One region of the Pseudalkalibacillus sp. JSM 102089 genome, then DNA from elsewhere that is predicted to be linked to it. Evidence: riboswitches for the same ligand, from Rfam matches in the RefSeq annotation. Region 1 holds a riboswitch; the other holds the start of a gene.

Region 1 (7,558 bases):
CGATTAAGCGATGGCTTGAAATCAAACCAAATTGAGGTAGGGTCTTCTATTTGAAGTATCGTTATGTGATCTTTAAGAGTATTAAGCTTATGCAGGACTTTCTGCTTTCTTACATACAATTGTTCTTGGATCGTATCAATATGATCATGAAGTTCATCAGAATTTAAGATGTTATCAACGATTTCGAGCAATACAGGAGGAGGAGTCATGCAAAGTTGCATTTGTACCTCTTGTATTCGGTTTACCACATGGTCAGGCCCAAGAACCCATCCTAAACTTAGTCCTGGGGCTATGCCTGTAAAGTGGCCAATCTGAACAACTAATTCACGATTCGATCCTAGTTCAAAAAAAGAAGGGAGCTCGTTTCCTACAGAATTAGTAAGTAATGATGTTTCAACAATTTCGAGAATAGGAATGCCTACTTTCTCACATTGAGAAAGTAGTTTTTTTCTTTGTTGTAAAATGGCTGAATGACTTAAGGAATGATCGTAAATGTTGTTTGAATTAGCAATTACAAGTTTGATGCTTTCTTTTTGAAACATGGTTTGTGTTAATGGCTTGTCTGTTGAATACTTAATAACTCGGATGCCTGAGACAATTAGGATATTTATGTGTGAGTAATTCACAGGTTCTTCCATAGCTATCGCATCCCCGGGGTTTAGAAAACATTTAACTGATAAGAGCATCGCTTGTTCAAGGCTTGATGTTAAGACCATATGTTCACTTAGACATGATTGTTTCATAAACCGACAGATTGAGTGAGTGACGCGCTCTTTCGTTGGTGGAGCATTATCAAGCTTAGTTGTAAAAGGTGTTAATTCATGAGCAGATTTTGCTAGGCATAAATCTTCCGCTATTGATCCTGATATTAGATTTATTAGTGAAGGGTCTTTTAAATAATCGTAATGTTTTCCATACAAAGAAGAGTCATCAGCTAAATGCTGATTTCGTAGTTTGTTCCATGTCATTGAATGATCAGGAATTAAATCTGCAGCCTCAGGACTTACGCGTGTGCCACTCCCTTGTCTGGATGTTATATAGCCATTTGCACGTAATTCGGCGTATGCTGTCGTAACGGTGCTCCGATTCACACCTAGTTGGACAGCCAGGTCACGCTCAGCTGGAAGGGCATTACCTGTTTGAAGAGATCCATTTATAATCGAATTTTCAAAGTAATCAACGATTTGTTTGTACAACGGTTTGCTGCTCTCTGGATTGAGTATAAATCTCGCCATTGTCCACCACCTCACTCCTATTATAGAGAATTTTAGATAAAATTGTATAAAATTTTCAAAAAAATTAACATTTAAATATTCTCTATAAACACAGGTTTTAAGCCATTTGACGGATATTTTTGTAGGAAAAGACAAATTGGATGGTATACTTTTGGCTAAATTGGATGGTTACAGAAAGTTTTTTGAAATTTAAAATAAATTTAATCATTCAGTTAATTGTTAATATTCAAACGAATAGTCGGCATTGGTTTACATAGGTTGAGTGATATGACCTCCCTGTTATAGATCTCACAACGTTTTCCGTCGAATGTATTCGTTTGAATAATTAACTGTGAAGAGTCTACATTGTGCTAGATCTTCAACTGAATGGTACAAACAAATAGGGGGTAACACAATGAAGAAAAAGTTTTCGCTTCTGCTTTCGGTCATCTTGTTGTTAAGCCTTTTCCTTGCAGCGTGTTCTGGTAACTCAAACACGTCTAGTAACTCGAACAGTGAGGGAGAAGCAACCAGCGGAGATAGCGATAGCTCTGAGGGATCAGCTGAACAGGTGCTAAATTTAACGGATACACAGGATATACCGACTATGGATTCAACACAGGCTACAGATACAGTAGCATTTAACGCAATGAACCAGGTATTTGAAGGGCTGTATCGTCTAGATAAAGACAACAAGCCAGTTCTAGGTATGGCAGCTGAAGAGCCACAAGTTGAAGAAAAAGACGGAGAAACTGTTTATACTTTCAAGATTCGTGATGATGCGAATTGGTCTGATGGTACTCCAGTTAAAGCAGATGATTTCGTATATGCTTGGCACAAAATTATTCACCCAGATACTATGGGCGGATATGCATCAATGATGGGTGCTGCAGGAATTAAGAATGGTAACGAAATTATCACTGAAGGCGATCCTTTATACGGTAAGGTAGAAGAGCTTGGTGTTAAAGCAGTAGATGAGAAAACACTTGAAGTAGTAGTGACTCAAGAGGTTCCTTACTTCTTCGACCTTTTAACATTTGCATCTTTCTATCCACAGCCAAAAGACTTTGCTGAAGAGCAAGGCGAAAACTATTCTCTTGAATCTGATACAATGCTTTACAACGGTCCATTTACACTAGCTGAATGGAATCATGGCGACGGTTGGAAGCTTGCTAAAAATGATGGGTACTGGGATGCAGATACAGTACAACTTAAAGAAGCGAATTACAAAATCGTAAAAGATGAAGCAACTCGAGTTAACCTTTATGAAACTGGAAAAATTGATCGTGCTGGTCTTAGTGCAGATTTCGTTGATCAGTTCAAAGATCGCGAAGATTTCACAACAATTCTTGATACAACTATTTACTTCCTTCGTATGAACCAGAAGAACGAAGCTCTTGCGAACAATGACATTCGTAAAGCGCTATACCTTTCTTATGATCGCGACGGTCTAGTAAATGTTTTGCTTAACAATGGTTCAGTAGCAGCTCGCTATCTTGTACCAAAAGAATTCTTATTCTTTAACGATGAAGATTTCCGTGCACCAGCTACAGACGGCTATCTTGCAGATCAAACAGCAGACGATGCTGCTGAGTACTGGAAGAAGGGTCTAGAAGCTCTTGGTACAGATAAAGTTGAACTTGAATTCCTTACAACTGATAGTGACCTTGCATCCAAAATTGCAGAGTATGCGAAAGATCAGTTTGAGTCTAAGCTAGACGGTCTTACAATTACAATTAACAAACAGCCTTGGAAGCAATTCCTTGATCTTGAAGATGCAGGAGACTTTGATATCTCAACTGGTGGTTGGGGACCAGACTATCCAGATCCAATGACTTACATCTACATGTTTGAAACAGACGGCGCTTATAACCGCATGGATTATTCTAACGAAGAGTATGACAAGCTAGTTTCAGGTGCAAAAACTGAAACGGACGAGCAGAAGCGCTGGGAAATGATGCAAGAAGCTGAGCGTATTCTAATCGAAGAAGATACAGCGATCTTACCAACTTATCAAGGTGGTTCCGCTATTATCATGAAAGACTACGTGAAAAACTACCACATCCACAAGTTTGGTGCCGATTCTTCTCTTAAATGGGTAACAATCGAGAAGTAATCTTAAAAAGCGCGAGCCGAGAGGCACGCGCTTTTTATTTGGTGTGAAAAGGAAAAGTTTGATCATGGTTCTTTAATAAATGATAGTCATCTTGTCTCATGTGTCGTCTGGTTATTGATAAACAAATACGGCAACCTTCGATGATGTGTATGTTGTTCGAAGACGTAAGCAAGTTTAATAAGCTGTGGTTCACTAAATGCTTTACCAGTCAGAGTAATGCCAAAAGGTTTGTTATTAGAAGTGAAACCAGCTGGTACGGTTATAGAAGGGTAGCCTGCTTTTGCGGGAAGTGTTGAACCGTAAGAGCCTGCGAATAGTAATAAATCTAGCTCTTCTCTTTCCATAAGTTGATCAATACCTTCATCCTTTGCGTATTTCAAATCTTGAAGTCGACTTTTGAGATAGGATGGATCAGATAATGTTCCTTGCGTATGATTTGATTCGATAAGAAGCGATTGACCAAATGGCAGAGAAGTCGCCTGATTTTGGTTATAGTAATCAATAATTGTTGATAGATCTAGTGGAACAGAAGAGGTTGTTTCCTTAGCAAGGTAGCTGTTCACTCCTGATTTGAATTCGTGGAGAAGGACCTGGTAGTCACTCTCTAACGCTTCCTGATATAGACTTATCTCTTTCACTTCTACAATAGAGCAACCTATCGTTTTAAGATCTTCCATGGCTTTAGTCAATTGTTCTTGTTCTTCCTGATGCATCGCATCATAATAGCCTTTTTGTACGACACCTATTCTTAAATTCTCAAGTAATGTAGGGAAGAGATATGGAGTATAATCATGGTACTCAGGTACAAAATGCGTCGCTTGATCTTGTGACTCCTTTCCTGATAACACACCGAGAAGGATAGCAGCATCAGTGACATTGCGTGTCATTGGGCCAGCCGTATCCTGTGAATAAGAAATAGGAATAATTCCAGTTCGGCTAATAGATCCCACGGTTGGTTTTAGACCAACACCAGCATTGGAGCTTGATGGGCTAAGAATAGAGCCATTTGTTTCTGTTCCTATAGCAGCCGTAGCGAAATGACAGGCAACAGCTACAGCAGAACCAGAGCTCGATCCTCCGACGTCAAGTGTTCCAGGCCCATAGGGGTTAAAGACTTGACCGCCTCTTGAACTAAATCCATTAGGCATTGTTTCACTCATGAAATTAGCCCATTCGGTCATATTGGTTTTCCCGAGAATCACAGCACCAGCCTGACGAAGATTTTTTACTAGAAAAGCGTCATTTTTACCATAAGAAGAAGCTAATGCCATAGAACCTGCACTTGTATGCATGTGGTCATCGGTGTTGATGTTATCTTTGAGCAGGATTGGGATTCCGTGTAATGAACTTCTAGGTCCATTTTGTATGCGTTCACGATCAAGGGAGTCTGCAATGAAAAGGGCGTCAGGATTGATTTCTAGTATAGCGTTTACTCGTGGATTATAATTTGCGATTTGTTCAAGATAGAACTGTACGAGCTGCAGAGAAGTAAGCTTGTCTTCTAACATTGCATGCTGAAGATCAAGGATTGTTGATTTTTCTAACCATTCTAATGACAGCATATAGTATCCCCCCATAAAAAACCTTTTTGTAACTGTTTCAACAAAAATTGGTAAAATCCTTTTACAATAGTCAGTTCTTAAGCGTTCGTTTTCTATTCATATAAAAAACCCGAATCTTATTGTAAGATTCGGGTTTTGATATTTAAGCAACTCTCGTTTGACGAGCAAACCAAGGTTTTAATTTTATAAAAAAGGCAACGAATATACTTGCTATAATAGCGCCTTTTACAAGGTTGAATGGTGTAATTCCTGTTAATACGAGAGCCTGACGAGCTGATGAAGACATTTCTTCAAAGCCCATAAACCACGTATATGCTGGAAGAATAATTAAATAGTTCAACAGTCCCATCACTGCCGACATTAAGATCGTTCCGAGCGTCAATCCCAGTGCTAATCCCTTCTGAGTTTGATTAAATTTACGGAAGATTAAAGAAGTTGGTACGATCAAGAAAACTCCTGCAATGAAGTTTGATATTTGACCAATTGGTACTCCGGTGAAGCTTCCTTGAATTCCAAAATGAATGAAATTCTTAATCGCTTCTACAAGTATCCCTGCAACTGGACCATACAGAATGGCAACAAATAGTGCTGGAATTTCACTGAAGTCTATTTGTAGAAAAACAGGAAATCCAGGCAGTGGAAAATCTAAAAGCATTAACAAGTAAGAAATACTGCTGAACATCGCAACGACAATCATACGTTGCGTTTTTGAAACACTTTTCATTGTGATATTGCTCCCTTTTTTTCGAACCACCGAAAAAGGAGATGTGGCCCCAGTGCACACAAAAAACCATGAGTATGGGGCTCATGGTTACGGCATGGGGAAATAAGCAAGCTTCTGTTATAATTCAAAGAAAGCTTACTACTCCACCATCTTCTCCCATCCAGACTATACTGTCGGCTCTGGAATCACACCAGATCCTGCCCAAATTACAGGCTCGCGGGCTTGAGGAATTACTTATCCTTCACCGCCGGTCGGGAATTACACCCTGCCCCGAAGATAGTTCGTTATAATATTTACAAGTTCATTATACAGGGAAAGTAGCGATAGCTCAATGAAAACATCTTGAACATATGCTATTTCATGATAACGCTTTCTTTTTTGAGGGGAACTAGCACAGTCAAAAACTTAAAAGCTCTCCTTCTTTGAAGAGGGAGAGCTTAAAATAAAGCGCTATTATTTTTTCTCAGAGAGCCACGTTGCTACTTTTTCAGCGTCTTCACCTTGAATGACACCAGCGGGCATACCGCCGCCTTTACCATTCTTGATTATTTCTAGAATTTCATCTTTTGAATACTTGCCACCTACTGCTTCAAGAGCAGGACCAGCACCGCCTCCAAGGTTTTCCCCATGACATGACGCACAGTTTTGAGAGAAGATTTTCTCGGCTTCTCCTCCAGCTGAATCTCCACCGCCTTCTTCAGACTGTTCACTATGGCCGGCTTCATTTCCACCAGCATGTTCTTCGGTTGTGGAAAGCCAGTATGTAAAGCCTACAACCATAACTAGGAACAAAATTATTGCAGTAATATATGCGGATGATTTTCCCATTCTGTTCACCTCCTGTATCCTCATCTTTATCATACTTTTCAAACATTCAATTATCAAATATATTTTGCTTATTTCTTCCTGAATTATGTATGCGTTTCTATGATCACTAGTGAAAAAATCTTCTATTTTGGGGTGCGAATTCATAGACATAGAGTATGACGTTTAAGGAGTGGGAGGGAAAAAAATGAAAAGTAGCTCACAAAGTCTTTTTAGTAGTACAAGCAATAATAAAATTAGGTTGGTTTCATTTTTTACTATTGTTGGTCTTATTTTATTATTTATTGTGGCAGGTATGATTTCCTCATCAGAAACGAAGTATCAACTCTCCTCTTCTGTGTTACATGATTGGATTACAAGTTTCTCGACTGAAGCTCTCGTTTATGGAATGGGGACGGAAAACCATTACTTGACACAAGTACTACCAGAGGAAAGTGAGCCGCCGGCGCTGTCCTTAGTTGCCTTTCAGTTTATTACGAGTGTGAAACCCGGGGATATACGTAGTCTTTTGGGTGGGGAGCTACCAGGGTTTGCTTTATATGATGCTAAAATCCACGTAGCTGGTGAAGGGACGAATTTCACCAATCTCCCTATTGAATCAACTCCTGCATTAGATGAATTGTTAAAAGAACGTGAAGTTCCAACTGAAAAATTACAGATAAATGATTCCAAGGATCAAGTAACACCTCCTCTTCAAACAACAAATGGTCGAAAAGTAGCTTTTATTTATCACTCTCATAGTTATGAATCATACCTGCCGTTACTAGGACTTGAAGGCAACAAAAATGCTAATCTTGCAAATGATGGAAAAACGAACATTACGTTAGTTGGTAAGCTACTTGGAGAAGAGCTGGCTGAGAGAGGGATTGGAGCAAAAGTAGATGACTCAAATATAGGCGTGCTTTTAAATGAAAAAGGTTGGGAACACGGTAAAGCATATGATGTGTCTAGAACAATCGTACAATCGGCTGTGGCAGGAAATGATGATTTTAATTTGTTTATTGATATTCATCGAGACTCTTTAAGAGAAAAAGATACGACAGTGACAATTAACAATGAGGAATATGCTCGTACGGTCTTTGTTATTGGAGAAGAGAATCCAAATTACGAGAAAAAC
Region 2 (7,558 bases), on a different contig from region 1:
ACGCTTTGGTTTCTTTTCTTTTACACGTCTGGACATTTTTTGAAATGCCGCAAGCATATCATACAATGTAACGTCGCCAATGGAGGTTTGACTATCCTCATGACTAAATTCACTAGTATCTACAGGGGGCCGAGCATAAATAAGGCTTCGACTACTTTCTTTTTCCTTTAAATCATTCGCAGCCTCTTTAAACCTTCGATACTCAACAAGACGTTGAACGAGTTCATCACGGGGATCATCTTCAAACTCTGGGTCCTGTTCGAAAATTTCTTCTTCTTTTTGAGGAAGAAGCATTTTGCTTTTTATCGCAAGCAACGTCGCAGCCATAACAAGATATTCACTTGCCACATCAAGTTCTAACTCTTGCATTGTATGGACAAACGTTAAGTATTGATCTGTAATTTGCGAGACTGGAATATCATAAATATCCACTTCGTACTTATTTATAAGGTGGAGCAAAAGATCCAATGGACCTTCAAATGCATCAACCTTTACACTGTATTGCTTCATTTTCCATCTTCCTTTATCCAAGTCCATCTAGTATTCCGATTATATCACATTTACAATAGGGGCTTACAGCAATGCAAGAAAACCATCAGGTTCATTTTTAACGTAAATTGTTTTCCATTGATCGTTAACAGTTTGATAGCACCCTGACGACTGATCGCTATTTTGATCCACAAGAGCACTCGCTTTATCCATTTAACACACATGTGCTACACTACTAAAAGAAATGGAGGAATCAGCATGTATTCAAAAGCCTATATTGATTATTTGGCTCATTTCCATGGACTTCGTGATTATTTTGAATGCCATGAAATCCTCGAAGAACATTGGAAAGAGGATCCGCGTGGAAGTCGTAAACTTCATTGGGTAGGTCTTATCCAAATTGCTGTTGGCCTCTACCACCATCGACGCGGTAATTTCACAGGGGCAAAGAGAATGATTGCTAATGCCATACGCATTTCCAAAAGCGAAAGTGAAGAACTCGATAAATTAGCGATAAATATTGATCAACTTTCTAAAAACCTATCAAACGAGTTACAACTCATCAACACTCACTCTCCTTACCAGGGATTTGACATTCCTCTCACAAGCTCCACCCTTCAAACGGCTTGTGAAGAAAGATGTCGTGAACTTGAATGTACTTATGGTAGTAAAAGCGATCTTTCGAATATAGAACTCATCCATCGTCATACGAGACGTGATCGATCAGATGTGATTGAAGAAAGAAAACAACAATTTGAAATAAAACAACAGAAAAGGAACGGCTAAGCCGTTCCTTTTCTTTGCATCTTACTTCATATTTTCTTCCAAGTGACACCTCTCAAAAAATGTCCCTGTATATTCATTTCCCTTAATAGATATTTCATCACTTAGCATTTCTCGAAGTGCTTCAACCATTTGTTTTCCAATTCCTTGATGGCGATGGGAAGGATTAACACTAATATCCTTTAGCTCTACTTCGTTGTCGTTTACCCATTCAATCCCGAGCAATCCGATAATATCTTCTTCTTTCCAAAGAAAAAGCTGCAAAGAATCCATATCCTCATAGTCTTTAATCGATTGTTGCAGTTTCTTAATATCTTTTTCATTCGGCATGAAGCTTAATAGCCCCATGGCTATTTTCTCATGAGCTTTCTTATAACGAATTAGCATGATTATCCCTCATTAAAGTAATTCTTGGCTTTCCGTTTAATAACTTATTCTAAAATCAATTAGAATGTTAAAGTGATTCGACGAACAAGCTCAGCTAGCATGATAATGACAATGATCACACAGACCTAAGAATCAACCATTTTCTTTCTCTCTTCATGGCTTTACGACTCCAAACTCTTTTGCCCTTCATCGCATACCATACTCATCATAGCCAAAAATGAACTGATAATCAACCTTCAAATGATTTTGATAAATTAGCCATTTCAATTGCTGCCGTTGCAGCATCCCAGCCCTTGTTACCAGCCTTAGTCCCTGCACGTTCAACAGCTTGTTCAATGGTGTTTGTGGTTAATACTCCAAAAATAACAGGTACACCCGTCTGCATCGTTAAATTCGCTACGCCTTTAGAAACTTCTCCACATACATAATCAAAGTGTGGTGTAGCCCCGCGAATAACCGTACCAAGCGTAACAATTGCATCATATTTTCCTGTTTCAACCATTTTCTTTGCGGCAAATGGAATTTCAAATGCTCCAGGAACCCATGCTACATCAATGTTTTCTTCGGACAAGCCATGACGCTTCAATGCGTCTTCAGCACCTCCAAGTAATTTACTTGTAATAAATTCATTAAATCTTCCTACTACTATACCCACTTTTAATCCAGATCCAACCAAATTTCCTTCAAATGTTTGTCCCATTATTAATATCCTCCTATGTTCATACGTGAATTTTTAGAAATGAAGCATGTGTCCTAGCTTACTATGTTTTGTTTTTAGGTACTTTTCATTCTCTTTTCGAGAAGCCATCTGAAGAGGTACCCTAGATGCTACTTCAAGACCATAACCTGTTAACCCAGCTATTTTACGTGGATTGTTTGTCAGAAGGTTCATTTTAGAAACACCAAGGTCTCTCAAAATCTGTGCCCCTATTCCATAATCCCTTAAATCAGGCTTAAATCCAAGTTTCTCATTCGCTTCAACTGTGTCGTAGCCCTGTTCTTGCAGTTTATAAGCTTTCATTTTATTAAGGAGCCCGATACCTCTTCCTTCCTGGCGCATATACAAAAGCACGCCATGACCTTCTTCTTCAATTTGTGCCAATGCAGCATGTAGTTGTGGACCACAGTCACATCGAAAAGATCCAAACACATCACCAGTTAAACATTCAGAGTGAACTCGCACAAGAGTTGGTTGATCTGGTAAAATTTCTCCCTTAATCAAAGCTACGTGCTCTTTCTGATCAAGAATATTCGAATACCCTACCGCTCTAAAAGAACCAAACTCAGTCGGAAGTTCTATTTCTACTTCTTTTCGAACAAGAACATCTTTACGATTACGATATTGAATCAAATCTTTAATCGTAATCATTTTCAAATCATACTCTTCAGCAATTTTCTTTAGATCAGGAACGCGCGCCATTTCACCGTCTTCTTTCATAATTTCACAAATAACACCAGCTGGGGCAGAGCCAGAGAGTCGTGCCAAATCGACCGCCGCCTCCGTATGACCTGCTCTTCTTAAGACCCCTCCATCCTTAGCAATCAATGGAAAAATATGACCTGGTCGATTAAAGTCTGAAGGTTTAGCATCCGTGTTAATTAAGTATTGAATTGTAGATGCTCTTTCAGCTGCCGAAATTCCTGTAGTTGTACTTTTGTGGTCGACACTCACTGTAAACGCTGTACCATGAGAATCTGTGTTATGATCTACCATTGGGCTCAACTTCAGTTCATTTGCACGCTCTTCCGTAATCGGCGTGCAAACAAGGCCTCTTCCTTTTGTAATCATGAAATTGATTGTTTCTGGTGTGACTTTATCGGCTAAAGCGATAAAATCCCCTTCATTCTCCCTGTCTTCATCATCACAAACGATCACCACCTTGCCTTGCATTAAATCATAAATCGCTTCTTCTATTGTATGGAACATATACGATGACCCTCCTGATAGTACCATTATTTAAATCCATGATCTTCAAAAAACTGACTCCCAAGTGAAGCAGTAGGTTCGGGTTTTGAACCGCTTCTTTGCTCCAAGTACTTCATAATGTATTTACCAAGCATATCGCATTCTATATTCACTGTATCTCCTACTCTTTTTCTCCCAAGCACCGTCTCCTCAACCGTATGGGGGATAAGAGATATAGTAAGAGAGTGCTCCCCTATTCCAAAGACCGTAAGACTAGTACCATCAACAGAAACTGAGCCTTTTTCAACAAAGTAAATTAAAAGGTTTCGCGGAATCGAGATGTCATAATAAACAGCATTATCAATTTGTTCTACACGAGTAATTTTCCCCACACCATCAACATGTCCAGAAACAAAATGACCACCAAAGCGTCCATTTGCAGACATAGCTCTCTCCAGATTCACCGATGAGTTTGGTCCTAGCTGTCGAAGACTGCTTGCACGAAATGTTTCAGGCATAATATCTACGGTAAAAGAAGAGTCTGTATACGTCGTAACAGTTAAGCACACGCCGTTTATCGAAATGCTATCTCCTAAATGAACGTCTTTTAAAATAGTCGACGCCGCAATTTGCATTGCAATGGATTCTCCTGATTGTTGAACACTTTCAACTCTTCCAATTTCTTCTACAATACCTGTAAACATTAAGAAAGCCTCCTTGATGAAATAATTCGAATATCATTTCCAATTTGTTCTACGCTATCCACTTGTAAATCGATCGCTTCATTCATCGTTTGAAAACCTGTACCCCCGAAAGCCGTAGGAGATTGACTCCCACCAATAAGCTTCGGCGCAATGTATGTAATAACTTGTTGAAAAGATCGTGATTCAAGAAAGCTACCGTGTATTTCTGAACCACCTTCAACAAATACTGATGTAATTTCTCGTTCCCCTAAAAGGTCAAGAACTTTATCTATTGGGAGCAGTGGATCTATGACATCGATGATTTGGACATGTTTTGGGAAGGTTCGCTTATTTTTTAGCGCAGCTCGTTTTGTTGTAATGATCCATGTTTCTGCATTCTCATCACTTATTACTTTAGCGTCAGAAGGCATCTTCAATTGACGATCTAACACGATTCTAATCGGCGATAGGCCTTCACCGTAACGAGTCGTTAGTGATGGGTCATCAGAGAGGACCGTTCCAATACCTACAAGAATGGCATCATGTTGATGACGGAAGGCATGAACATCTTTTCTCGAGTCTTCCCCCGTAATCCATTTACTATCACCTGAATGAGTTGCTATTTTGCCATCAAGCGTTGTAGCAGCTTTCAACGTTACAAATGGTCTTTTCTGTGTAATGTAATGGAAAAACATCCGGTTTAGCTGTAAGGCTTCTTCTTCCATAAGCCCAATATGGACAGCTATGCCTGCTTTCTTTAGTTTAGTTACACCATTTCCTGCGACCAGGGGATTCGGATCTTGACTTGCAATAAATACCTCTTTGACTCCCGCTTGAATTAAAGCATCAGCACAAGGAGGCGTCTTTCCATGATGACTACATGGCTCCAGTGTCACATAGGCAGTACTCCCACTTGCTTGATTGCCCGCCATCTTGAGTGCTTGAATTTCGGCATGGCCTTCTCCAGCCCTTAAATGAGCTCCCATCCCCACGATACGCCCACTATTAACAATGACGGCTCCTACGGAGGGATTCGGACGCGTTTGACCTAACGTACTTCTAGCCATATCGATCGCTGTTTTCATAAAATCCGTATGATTCATCGTATTTACTCCTGTTCCACTCTCCATTATTGGTTGAGAAGGAGAACAAAAAAAGCCTCCCAAAACACAGCTGTGCTGGGAGGCAAAAGTATATGCCAAATAAGCCTTTTGAATCTATGATTCAAAAGGAAATTGGTCACTTTTATTCCTTCTCCCATCCAGACTATACTGTCGGTTCTGGTTTCTCACCAGATCCACCGTTTGCTTACGCAACCGGGTCACGGACTTAGCTAGCATAAGCTAGTCATCACCGCCGGTTGGGATTTTCACCCGACCCCGAAGGAAAGTATTAAGTTTTTAAGAGTCTGATCTATTCTTCGTCCCAGACTTTTACTTCTTTCATTACGTCACCCTGTTTAACGCGAAGAACCGTATCCATTCCTTCTGTTACTTGACCAAAAACGGTATGAACGCCGTCTAGGTGAGGCTGAGGTTCATGAACTAGGAAAAACTGACTGCCGCCCGTGTTTTTACCAGCATGTGCCATAGACAATGAGCCTGCTACGTGTTTATGAGGGTTACCTTCTGTTTCACAGTCAATTGTATATCCTGGTCCACCCATTCCAGAACCTGTAGGATCTCCGCCTTGAGCAACAAAACCTGGGATTACGCGGTGGAAGTTCACACCGTTGTAGAAACCTTCATTTGCAAGTTTCTCAAAGTTAGCAACAGTGTTAGGTGCTGCTTCTGGATAAAATTCAATTTCAATAACTTCTCCATTTTCAAATGCAATTGTTCCTTTTTTCATAAATAAATCCTCCTGCACTAACAATTTTCTTAAAAGCTCTTTCATTATAGCACAGACTGAAGCTGTTCCATATCATTTATGCTTTTCAACTATTATTTTGATATAATCGCTTGTTTTAATGGCAAATCATGTCGAACTAAATCCTCGTATGACTCTCTCTCAACAACAAGGTTTGCCTCACCATTTTCAACAAAAACTACAGCCGGTCTTGGTAATCTATTGTAGTTATTTGCCATGGAATAACCATATGCCCCCGTTGAAAAAACAGCCATTGTATCGCCAGCAATCGCTCGCTGTAACTGGCAATCCCAAATTAACATATCACCTGATTCACAGCACTTTCCTGCTACAGAGTATAGGTGATCTTTTGCTTCATTCATTCGATTTGCTATTGTGGCTTCATATTTTGCCTGATAGAGAGCAGGGCGTAAATTATCCGTCATCCCTCCATCTACAGCGAGGTAATGTCTCAACTCTGGAACATTTTTGTGTGAACCAACCGTATATAACGTTAGTCCAGCTTCTCCTACTAGTGAACGCCCAGGTTCAATCCAGATCTCAGGCATGTTCATTTGCCCTGTTACCTGATTTCTGATTGTTTCAATCATAGCTTCAATGTAGTTCCCTACTGGTAGTGGGTGATCTTCGCTCGTATATCGGATTCCAAATCCTCCACCAAGGTTAAGGACTTCAGGCTCAAAACCATAGGCATCGTACCATGTTGTAAGATAGCTATAGATCTTTTCAATCGCCATTACAAAGCCATTTGTTTCAAAAATTTGTGAGCCTATATGACAATGAAGTCCAAGAAGATGAATAGCACTCATTTTTGTTACATCCAATATCGCGCGTTCTACCTGACCACTCTGTAAATCAAAACCAAATTTGGAATCTTCTTGGCCTGTTAAAATATAATCATGCGTATGTGCTTCAATACCTGGTGTTATACGCAGCAGCACATTAGCTTTCACATTTTTTTCTTCTGCAATTTGCTCAAGTAGAGATAATTCGTAAAAATTATCAACAACGAAGCAACCTATTTCTGCATCAAGCGCCATTCTAATTTCAGATTCACTTTTGTTATTTCCATGAAAATGAATGCGCTCCACGGGAAAACCCGCCTTCAAAGCAGTATAAAGCTCTCCACCGGATACAACATCTAAACTTAATCCTTCTTCTTCTGCAAGTTGGATCATTGCCATACATGAAAAGGCCTTACTAGCATAAGCTACTTGATAGTTTACATTTTCACGTTCAAAGGCACTTCGAAACGCCCTTGCTTTATCTCGAATCATGGCCACGTCATAAACATATAACGCAGTGCCAAATTTTTTTCCTAATTGGACCGTATCGATCCCTCCAACTGTTAGATGCCCCTCTTCTGAAATTGCAGATGTACTGTATAAATTCACAATCATTTCTCCCCTCTCGCTTATATAAATGCGAGCTCCCTCCACAC

Evidence for each region. A riboswitch is a leader RNA that binds a small molecule or an ion and turns the genes downstream of it on or off. The one in region 1 is predicted to bind FMN.
Region 2: another riboswitch for FMN. It lies ahead of ribD (bifunctional diaminohydroxyphosphoribosylaminopyrimidine deaminase/5-amino-6-(5-phosphoribosylamino)uracil reductase RibD); the one in region 1 lies ahead of ABVF21_RS19335 (ECF transporter S component).

The regions. Positions count from the first base shown of each region.
Region 1 is NZ_JBEWYW010000012.1:48,313-55,870, forward strand. Features, by position in the region: gene ABVF21_RS19320 (PLP-dependent aminotransferase family protein) at 1-1,235, opposite strand, end outside; gene ABVF21_RS19325 (peptide ABC transporter substrate-binding protein) at 1,630-3,330, shown strand; gene ABVF21_RS19330 (amidase family protein) at 3,417-4,892, opposite strand; gene ABVF21_RS19335 (ECF transporter S component) at 5,035-5,616, opposite strand; FMN riboswitch at 5,761-5,898, opposite strand; gene ABVF21_RS19340 (c-type cytochrome) at 6,070-6,396, opposite strand; gene spoIIP (stage II sporulation protein P) at 6,629-7,558, shown strand, end outside.
Region 2 is NZ_JBEWYW010000008.1:71,979-79,536, forward strand. Features, by position in the region: gene ABVF21_RS16425 (segregation/condensation protein A) at 1-510, opposite strand, end outside; gene ABVF21_RS16430 (hypothetical protein) at 574-702, opposite strand; gene ABVF21_RS16435 (DUF309 domain-containing protein) at 748-1,275, shown strand; gene ABVF21_RS16440 (GNAT family N-acetyltransferase) at 1,297-1,659, opposite strand; gene ribH (6,7-dimethyl-8-ribityllumazine synthase) at 1,889-2,359, opposite strand; gene ABVF21_RS16450 (bifunctional 3,4-dihydroxy-2-butanone-4-phosphate synthase/GTP cyclohydrolase II) at 2,393-3,586, opposite strand; gene ribE (riboflavin synthase) at 3,613-4,269, opposite strand; gene ribD (bifunctional diaminohydroxyphosphoribosylaminopyrimidine deaminase/5-amino-6-(5-phosphoribosylamino)uracil reductase RibD) at 4,269-5,351, opposite strand; FMN riboswitch at 5,494-5,639, opposite strand; gene ABVF21_RS16465 (peptidylprolyl isomerase) at 5,662-6,099, opposite strand; gene lysA (diaminopimelate decarboxylase) at 6,192-7,511, opposite strand.